DNA from 4 places in the Mesorhizobium sp. C416B genome. Region 1 is predicted to be linked to each of the others. Evidence: riboswitches for the same ligand, from Rfam matches in the RefSeq annotation. Region 1 holds a riboswitch; each other region holds the start of a gene.
The links. Region 1 has a riboswitch for cobalamin ahead of NLY43_RS16245 (aromatic ring-hydroxylating oxygenase subunit alpha). Riboswitches for the same ligand answer to the same signal wherever they lie in the genome.
Positions count from the first base shown of each region.

Region 2: linked by a shared signal. The riboswitch ahead of NLY43_RS29995 (DUF1636 family protein) and the one ahead of NLY43_RS16245 (aromatic ring-hydroxylating oxygenase subunit alpha) in region 1 are both predicted to bind cobalamin.
Region 3: linked by a shared signal. The riboswitch ahead of metE (5-methyltetrahydropteroyltriglutamate--homocysteine S-methyltransferase) and the one ahead of NLY43_RS16245 (aromatic ring-hydroxylating oxygenase subunit alpha) in region 1 are both predicted to bind cobalamin.
Region 4: linked by a shared signal. The riboswitch ahead of NLY43_RS30225 (CbtB domain-containing protein) and the one ahead of NLY43_RS16245 (aromatic ring-hydroxylating oxygenase subunit alpha) in region 1 are both predicted to bind cobalamin.

Region 1 is NZ_CP100471.1:3,346,735-3,348,928, reverse strand. It holds gene NLY43_RS16255 (DUF680 domain-containing protein) at 1-30, opposite strand, end outside; gene NLY43_RS16250 (DUF680 domain-containing protein) at 95-301, opposite strand; cobalamin riboswitch at 801-1,002, shown strand; gene NLY43_RS16245 (aromatic ring-hydroxylating oxygenase subunit alpha) at 1,120-2,194, shown strand, end outside.
Region 2 is NZ_CP100471.1:6,190,025-6,192,218, forward strand. It holds gene cobW (cobalamin biosynthesis protein CobW) at 1-613, opposite strand, end outside; gene NLY43_RS29995 (DUF1636 family protein) at 616-1,041, opposite strand; cobalamin riboswitch at 1,080-1,284, opposite strand; gene NLY43_RS30000 (DUF6348 family protein) at 1,343-2,035, opposite strand; gene NLY43_RS30005 (winged helix-turn-helix domain-containing protein) at 2,065-2,194, opposite strand, start outside.
Region 3 is NZ_CP100471.1:2,559,439-2,561,632, forward strand. It holds gene NLY43_RS12545 (adenosine kinase) at 1-329, shown strand, start outside; cobalamin riboswitch at 735-934, shown strand; gene metE (5-methyltetrahydropteroyltriglutamate--homocysteine S-methyltransferase) at 1,026-2,194, shown strand, end outside.
Region 4 is NZ_CP100471.1:6,236,933-6,239,126, forward strand. It holds gene NLY43_RS30220 (gamma-glutamylcyclotransferase) at 103-795, shown strand; cobalamin riboswitch at 864-1,058, shown strand; gene NLY43_RS30225 (CbtB domain-containing protein) at 1,094-1,273, shown strand; gene NLY43_RS30230 (CbtA family protein) at 1,289-2,089, shown strand; gene cobU (bifunctional adenosylcobinamide kinase/adenosylcobinamide-phosphate guanylyltransferase) at 2,082-2,194, shown strand, end outside.

The DNA of each region.
Region 1 (2,194 bases):
GGCGGCGGCAGCAAGGATGATCTTTTTCATTTCAATACTCCTGAATTTTTTGGGATCCCGAGAGCGACGGGTTAGCCGCCTTCTTTGGTCGGGATCAGCGATTGCCGTAGAGGTCGCGGTCGGCGCCCTGAACGACAGGCTGCTTGTCAGCGTGCGCCGGCTTCTGAATGGAAGCCGTATACGAGCTGTAGACCGAGACGGCTGGCTGGTTCGCACCATTGGAACCGTAATTGTCGCTACCGGCGAAGGCGCTGCCGGTGATCGCCAAAACGGCTGCGGCAGTGAGGATGATCTTTTTCATTTTTAGTACTCCAGTTTGTCTGTCCGTCTAGCGGCGTGTCTTGGGAGGAATTCGCGTTGTTCGGACAGCCCCGATGTGGGAAAGCCATAGGCTGGTTTCCAATCACGAAGTTGTTCCGTGTGGACCAGGGTCCTGCACCTTGAAATTGTGCCAGGAAGTTCCTCTGTGGTCATTTACCGTTTTGTTTTCAGTTGCTTATGTCGAACCGAGTGGTTCGCTCCGGTGTCGGTTTCCGGGCCGTCGTTCACACCGTCCTGCACGCATCGTCAACAGAAACGAACCGTTCGGTTCGATTAGAGATTGCTAATAGTAACTTTTCGATACCGTTGAGCCCTTTTTGCCCCCGATCGAACTGGATCCGCAGCGATTCGAAACGGCGATGATGGCGTCGCAAGAAACGTCTAAGCTCTTTGACCGGCGGCGGGGGGCGTATGCCGCGCGTGTCGCGCCGCATGGATATGATGTCGCTTTCATGCCGACGTCGCGATCGCTGCCGTGATTAGATGATCGCATCTCAGGTGCCGCTTCGTGACGACGCAGCGGAGAATTGGGAAGCCGGTCAGAATCCGGCGCTGCCCCCGCAACGGTGGTGGAGTTCAAGTCGCAACGGGAGACCACTGGGCAGCAGCCTGGGAAGGTGTCGCGATGGTCCGCAAGGACAACTCCAGAGCCCGGAAACCAGCCCGAGATGCATAGACTCGACTGATCGCGGTGGGCGGTCAAGAGGTGGATAGTGCATGTCCGGCGCCGCGCCGGCCTGCGTCCGATCCTTCCTCCATCACCACCAAGTTCAGTCCTTAAACCACGAGGACAGAACTATGGATACGCGCAACGACATGCTGAGGCTCCTGAACGGCCGCAAGCAAGGCTTTTCGCTGGAACAGCCCTTCTACACCGACCCGGACTATTTCAAGCTCGACATGGAGCTTATCTGGTATCGCGACTGGCTGTTCATCGGCCATGATTGCGAACTGCCGAAGCCCGGCAGCTATATCACCGTGCAGATCGGCGATTATCCGGTGGTGCTGGTCCGCGACCAGAAGGGCAACATCAACGCCTTTCACAATTCCTGCCGCCATCGCGGCAGCCGTGTCTGCAACACTGAGAAGGGCATGGCGGCAAAGCTTGTCTGCCCCTATCACCAGTGGACCTACGAGCTTGACGGCCGGCTGCTGTTTGCCCGCCAGATGGCCGACGGTTTCGACAAGAGCCAGTTCGGCCTGAAGCCCGTCGCCTGCGAGAGCGTCGGCGGCTACATCTTCATCTGCCTGGCGAAAGAACCTGCCGACTTTGCGCCGATGCGCGCCATGATAGAGCCCTACCTCAAGCCGCACCAGCTGAATGAAGCCAAAGTCGCCTTCGAGAGCACCATCATCGAGAAGGGCAACTGGAAGCTGGTCTGGGAAAACAACCGCGAATGCTATCACTGCGCCGGCAATCATCCAGAGCTGTGCAAGACATTCCCCGAAGCGCCGACGGTGACCGGCGTGCAGGGCGCCGACAGCGATCCGGAGATGCTGGCGCACTGGGCGAAATGCGAGGCGGCGGGCCTGCCGAGCAAGTTCCGCATCGATCCGGCCGGGCAATACCGCGCCACCCGCGCGCCGCTGCTGCGCGATGCCGTCAGCTACACGATGTCGGGAAAGCGCGCGGTGACGAAGAACCTGTCCGACACTGTTGCCGCCGACCGCATCGGCACCTTGATGCACTACCACTATCCGACGACTTGGAACCACATACTGATCGACCATGCGGTCACCTTCCGGGTGCTGCCGATCAGCACCACGCAAACCGCGGTGACGACCAAGTGGCTGGTGCACAAGGATGCGGTCGAGGGGGTCGACTACAACCTTGAGGAGCTCACCCATGTCTGGACCGAGACCAACGACCAGG
Region 2 (2,194 bases), 2.8 Mb from region 1:
CGTTGGCGCGGGCCGAACCGGGGGCGTCCATCAGATCGCTCTTCGACAGGATGATCAAATCGGCGCAGGCGATCTGGTCCTCGAACACTTCTTCGACAGGATCGTCATGGTCGAGCGTCTCGTCCTGAGCGCGCTGTGCCTGCAAAGCGTCCATGTCGTTGGCGACGCGGCCTTCGGCCAGCGCCGGGCCGTCTACCACGGCGATGACACCGTCGACGGTTACCCGGCTCTTCACGCTCGGCCACTGGAACGCCTGGACCAGCGGCTTGGGCAGAGCCAGGCCCGAGGTCTCGATCAGGATGTGGTCAACCTTCGGTGTCAGCGCGAGGATCTTGTCGAGGGCGGGCACGAAATCGTCGGCGACTGTACAGCAGATGCAGCCATTGGCCAGTTCGACGATGTTTTCCTCGGGGCAGGTGTCGATGCCGCAGCCTTTCAGGATTTCCCCGTCGATGCCGATGTCGCCGAACTCGTTGACGATGATGGCGATGCGCTTGCCGCCGGCATTTTCCAGGAGATGGCGGACCAGCGTCGTCTTGCCGGCGCCGAGGAAGCCTGTAACGACAGTGCAGGGAACACGGGAGAGGTTGGCGGCCGGGTTTGAAGCGTTCATCGTCAGTCCTTCAGCATGTCGAGGGGTGGGATGCGGGCAACGAGGCCGCGCTTGAGGCTATCGGGCCGGCCGCGCCACGGGATGAGGCCGTCGGCCGAAGTCGCGAAGAGCTTTGCGCCGGTAACGAGGTCGGCGCCGCTGGTTGCGGTCAGATCGCCGAAGACATAGCTCCAGCAGCCATCGCGCAGGATCGCGGCGCTGAGGCGGCGCTTGCAATTGCCGAGACATTCGGCGGTGCGGACCCGGATATCGCCGGCAGCGGCGCGGCGTGTGTCCTCAGCCAGCAATTCGCCGGCGCGCGGATGGGCGTCGGAACCGGTCTCATCGCGGCAGGAGGCGCAGACGATGACGGTCACGCCGGTCAGGGCGTCGTTGTCCCCGGACGCAATGTCCGCTGTGCCAGCCGAAAAACTGCTGTTCTGGTCCAAAAACCGTGCTCCTTGCCCGGAAACCCGCCAGGCGATCGGATACTTTGTCTCAGACGGCAGGTCTCCTGGCTCGCGGGTCGTCGCCTTGGTTAGCCGCCTTCCCGGTGTTACCCAGTGGCTTTCGGCCTTGGCTCGTCGCTTACAGTTGCGGGGACAGCCGCGGATTTGGGACCGAAATCCCGCACCGCATTCCCTCTTGGCCCTTGCCGTTGCGGGCAGGGGACCGTCTGCAGCGGATTTAGGCTTTTGCGGGCGGCGGTGTCAACGCACGGCTACGACATGGCGATGTCGGCAGGGGCTGTCATGTCCCGGCTTCCGGCAGTGCCAGGATGACCTGTCGGATAGCTTGATAGCCATCGCCATAGTGCCAGTCATGACCGACAGCCAGATTCTGTCCCTCATGCCAAACCGCGTTGTCCAGAAGGACTTCGGCACTAATCAGCGTTCCCTTCAAGCCTGCCAGAAAGGTCCGGACAAAATGGCTTCCGGGGGGTACCGAAGCTGTGAACAGCTTTTCCAGCTTGGCATAGAATGCTGGATAGCCTGTTGTCAGCGAGCATAGCTCGGTTGTGGCCTGGGAAATGACCGGGCCGCTATAGATTTTCCAGCGGGCATCTTTTCGCCAGATCTTCCAACTGGCGCTGCTTCGCTGCCAAAGCTCTATTTCGGCCTGCATGTTCTCGCAGACGTGATCGGCCAGTCCCTCAATGGCCACATGGAAAACACCACGGAGAAACTTTTCAAACGCCTGGTTCAGTTCCTGTTCGCGCGTGTCGCCGAAGCCAGCAAAGGATTCAATGACCGGCTGAACATCAAGCAGCGGAGAAAAAATGTAGATTTCCAGGACCAGCCGGTCAGAACTCGTCTCGAACACCTCAGCCTCAAACCGAAGCTGCTTCGATTGGAGCATGACGTCCCTATCTCTGCGGACTGCATCTATTCCATGCGCAATGAGGGCGCCATGGATCATGTCGAGCACTTTGTCCGATGCCATTGCACAACCTACGAGGCTTATTGAGGCGTCTATGACAGACGCTGCAAGGGTTGGCCATCTCTCTCGCTAGCCAATGCCGGCCCCAGATTGCCGGCCGGCGTCACTTCGATGCGCTCAAGGCCAAGCCAGCCCTGCATCTCCTTTAGTTCCTCGAAAAGC
Region 3 (2,194 bases), 790 kb from region 1:
TCTACCAGACAAAATCCTTCGACGAGGCGCTGGCTCAGATCCGCAAGGACTGCAAGATTGCCGCCGTCACCCGTTCCGAAAAAGGCTCGGTGATCGTGCGCGGCGACGAGACCGTGGTCATCGAGGCGACCGCCATCAAGGAGTTGGTCGACACCACCGGCGCCGGCGACCTCTACGCCGCCGGTTTCCTGCATGGCTACACGCAGGGCCGCAACCTCAAGACCTGCGGCGACCTTGGCTCGCTGGCGGCCGGCCTGGTGATCCAGCAGATCGGCCCAAGGCCAAGGCAGAATTTGCGCCGCGAGGCGGAAGGGGCTGGGTTGCTGTAGATGCGCGGGCAACTAATCAGCCGCCCTACTGACGCGATGACCGCAGTGGCGGAACTGTGTCAAAGCTCGCTGATAGCGACAGCCATTCGCTTCGGAGAACTGACCCGTGCTGCTGCCGTGAAGCTCGCTGGAGGAGCGGTGCAAGGCGTGCTTGCCATGACGGCATTCACCGTCATCCAGATCGTCACCAGCATTTTCCAGAAGCTCAGCTTGGGGAAGGCCAGTAAGGTTCCTGAGGTAACGGAGAACTCGCGGCGTCCGTCGGACTTGACTTGCGATCACGTCCCACGATGCCGAATGCGGGCAGCAGACTGAATATTTCACAATGCTAGACAAAGGCGTAAAACGCGACCATATAACCACATAAACATTTCATTATGCGTTATTGACAAAGAGCGGGTTGCTGTGATTGTCTGCTGTTGTGGTTCTCGCGTACGGTGCTGCCGCAGCGGAGCTAAGAGGGAAGCCGGTGCGATGCCGGCGCTGCCCCCGCAACTGTTAGCGGCGAGCCAATCCACTCATGTCACTGAGGCGAATACCCTCGGGAAGACGGGTAGAGGCTATGACCCCGCGAGCCAGAGACCTGCCACGGCGAATTACGTCCACGGGCGGGGTGTCTCGGTGGCCGCTGCAACCGGCGTGCCGGCCTGCTAGCGCCTTCCTTGTCACCGACGCCCCCAACCATCGGGGTATGACATGACTGTCTCTCAGCAAATTCCTGTAGCAACGCTCGGCGTGCCGCGCTTCGGTCGTCGGCGAGAACTGAAATGCGCCCTCGAAAGCTACTGGTCCGGAACATCGTCCGCTGGCGACCTTCTTGCGACGTCGAAGGCGCTCCGAGCCGCTAGCTGGGAAGAGCAGCGCGATCGCGGCGTGTCGAAAATCCCGTCGAACGACTTCTCGCTATACGACCATGTGCTCGACACCGCAGCCATGGTCGGGGCCATTCCATCCCGGTACGGCTGGAATAGCGGCGAGGTCCCACTTGACATCTACTTCGCAATGGCGCGCGGCAACCAGGGTCAGACGGAGGATTGTGGACACGCTGGTCACCAGGAGGAGGCTCATGGACCTGGTGTAACCGCGATGGAAATGACCAAGTGGTTTGACACCAACTACCACTACATTGTGCCGGAACTCGATGATGATCAGACGTTCGCCCTCTCGTCATCGAAGCCGGTCGATTACTTCCTCGAGGCTAAAGCTCTCGGCATTCACACACGCCCAGTCATCCTTGGACCCATCACCTTCCTCAAGCTGGCGAAATCGCGTGCCGAAGGGTTCGGTCCCATCGCGCTCCTACCGCGGCTGCTGCCCGTTTACGAGCAAGTCCTGCAGAGGCTGAAGCTGTCGGGAGCCGACTGGGTGCAGATCGATGAGCCAGCGCTTGTCCTCGATCTGAACCCGAACGAACGAGCTGCGTTCGAATTCGCCTATGGCCAGCTGTCGAAAGCCGCGCCCGAGCTGAAGATCATGCTGGCTACGTATTTCGGGTCGCTGGGAGACAATCTCGAAACCGCGGTTTCTCTGCCCCTGGCCGGCCTGCATATTGATCTCGTGCGCGCTCCCGAGCAGCTGGAAATGGTGGGTCGGCTCGCTCCGAAGGATCTGGTGCTCTCGCTCGGCTTGATCGATGGCCGCAACGTCTGGCGTGCGAACCTGCCCGCCATTCTCGACCGCATCAAACCGATCGTCGCCGGCTGGCCCTTGGACCGCGTCGAAATCGCGCCTTCTTGCTCGATGCTGCATGTGCCGATTGACCTGCGCATGGAGACGGAACTCGAGGCCGACATCAGGTCGTGGCTCGCCTTCGCGGCCCAGAAGACCGACGAGCTGGTCTTGCTGGCCCGGGCCCTTTCCAAAGG
Region 4 (2,194 bases), 2.9 Mb from region 1:
CGGCAAATCGTTTGTCAATCAGAGTGCCGCATTGCCGGTTGCAGGCGCGGCGCATAATCATGTCGTGGACACGGGACATTCGGAAATTGGGGGGATTCGGAAGTGGCCGCACGACAGATGTCGCTTACGCCGGAGCTGGTCGCGCGCTGCTGGCGCGAGATCAGGGACCCCGGGCCGGATCCGGACGCGATGCATCTCGATGAAGCCGACTATGACGCGCTGCTGGATGAATTGCAGGTCGAACTCCCGGACAGCGAACCGCTATGGCTGTTCGGCTATGGATCGCTGATCTGGAAACCGGAAATAGATTATGTCGAGGACCGCGTTGCGCTGGCGCGCGGCTGGCATCGGTCCTTTTGCATGAACATGACGCGCTGGCGCGGCACCAAGGACAGCCCCGGCCTGATGATGGCGCTGGACCGTGGCGGACAATGCAAGGGCGTCGCCTTTCGGCTGACCGGCAATAACCGGCGCGAGCAGTTGGGCCGGCTTTTCCGGCGCGAAGTCACGCTGAAGCCGACAAGCTACCGGCCGCGCATGCTCAAGCTTGCAAGCGAGGCTGGCCCGCTGAAGGCATTGGCCTTCGTCATCAACCGCAATGGCCTGACCTATTCCGGCCCGCTCGACGAGGCGAAGGTCGTCGACAGGCTGGCGACATCCTGCGGGCACTGGGGGTCGGGCGCCGACTACCTCTACAACACGGTGAAAAACCTTGAAGAGCGCGGCATTCACGATCGCCATCTGTGGCGGCTGCAGCGGCTGGTTGCGGAGCGGATCAGCGCGCTGAACCCGTGACGCCTGAGTGGCGCATTCGCGCTGTTGGCTGCCGGAATTTGGTTTGCCGGATGCGGCTGTTTCAGCCTATAGTCATGCATGTCGTCGGTTCCGTTAGGGACCAAGAGGGAATGCGGTGAGGGCTGACTTGTTGCCCAATGCCGTGGCTGCCCCCGCAACTGTGTGCGGTAGTCCTCTCCAAGCCACTGAGGATTTTTCTTCGGGAAGGTGGGGAAGGGCGCTGATCCGCGAGCCAGGAGACCTGCCGGCGACAGGAACTGACTTCGATGCCCTCGGGTGGAGGGCGAAAGGACAAGATATGAATACCGCTTCCGTCTCCCTCGGCGCTTCCGTCTCCTCGCAGTCGCGCTTCATGCAGCTCGTGCTTAGCGCGTTTCTGGGCATTTTCGTCGTCGGCGTTGTCGGTTTCTCGCACATCGATGCGGTCCACAATGCGGCGCACGACTATCGCCATTCGATGGCGTTTCCCTGCCACTGACGAGGATCTGACATCATGAACCTGTTTCGCAACGTCGTGTTCGTCGCGGCGATTGCCGGGCTCGTGGCCGGCGTCGTTCTCGCCTGCATGCAGGCCTATGCAACCGATCCCTTGATTCGCCAGGCCGAAGTTTTTGAGAAGGCAGGCGGCCACAAGCACGATCATGCTGCGGCACCGGCCGCCAACACCACCAACGCCATGAGCAGTGCCGCACCGGCGGAAAACGCCATGAGCTCAGCCGCACCGGCGCCTGCCGAAGCAGCGGCTCCAGCGGAAGACGAAGGCTGGGCGCCGGCCGACGGCTTCGAGCGCTTCGCCTACAACGTCGTCTCCAATGTCGTGACCGGTATCGGCTTCGCGCTGATCCTGGTCGCGATTTCGGAATTCGCCGGCGGCATCGGCAGCTGGCGCCAGGGCGTGTTCTGGGGCTTGGCCGGCTTTGCCGTGTTCACGCTGGCGCCGGGCCTCGGCCTGCCGCCGGAACTGCCGGCGATGCCGGCGGCCGATCTCATGCAGCGCCAGATCTGGTGGGTGGCGACGGTGATTGCGACCGCCATCGGCCTTGCCTTGATCGCCTTCCGCACGTCGGCGCCGCTGACCATCCTTGCTGTCGTCCTGATTGTCGCCCCGCATATTGTCGGCGCGCCGCAGCCTGACAGTTTCAAGACGCCGATCCCGGAGGGCCTGCATCATCAGTTCGTGGTGGCGGTGACGCTGACCAATCTGGTGTTCTGGCTGGTGCTGGGTGCAGTTGTCGGCATAGTGCACTCGCGCTTCACCGGCACCGCGACCAGCCTGCGCGACAGCTTTGCCTGATCGCAGTTTGACCTTCATCATCGGCGGTGCGCGCTCCGGCAAGAGCGCGCATGCCGAAACTTTGGCGACGGCGTTGCTGCCGCCATGGGCTTATATCGCCACCGC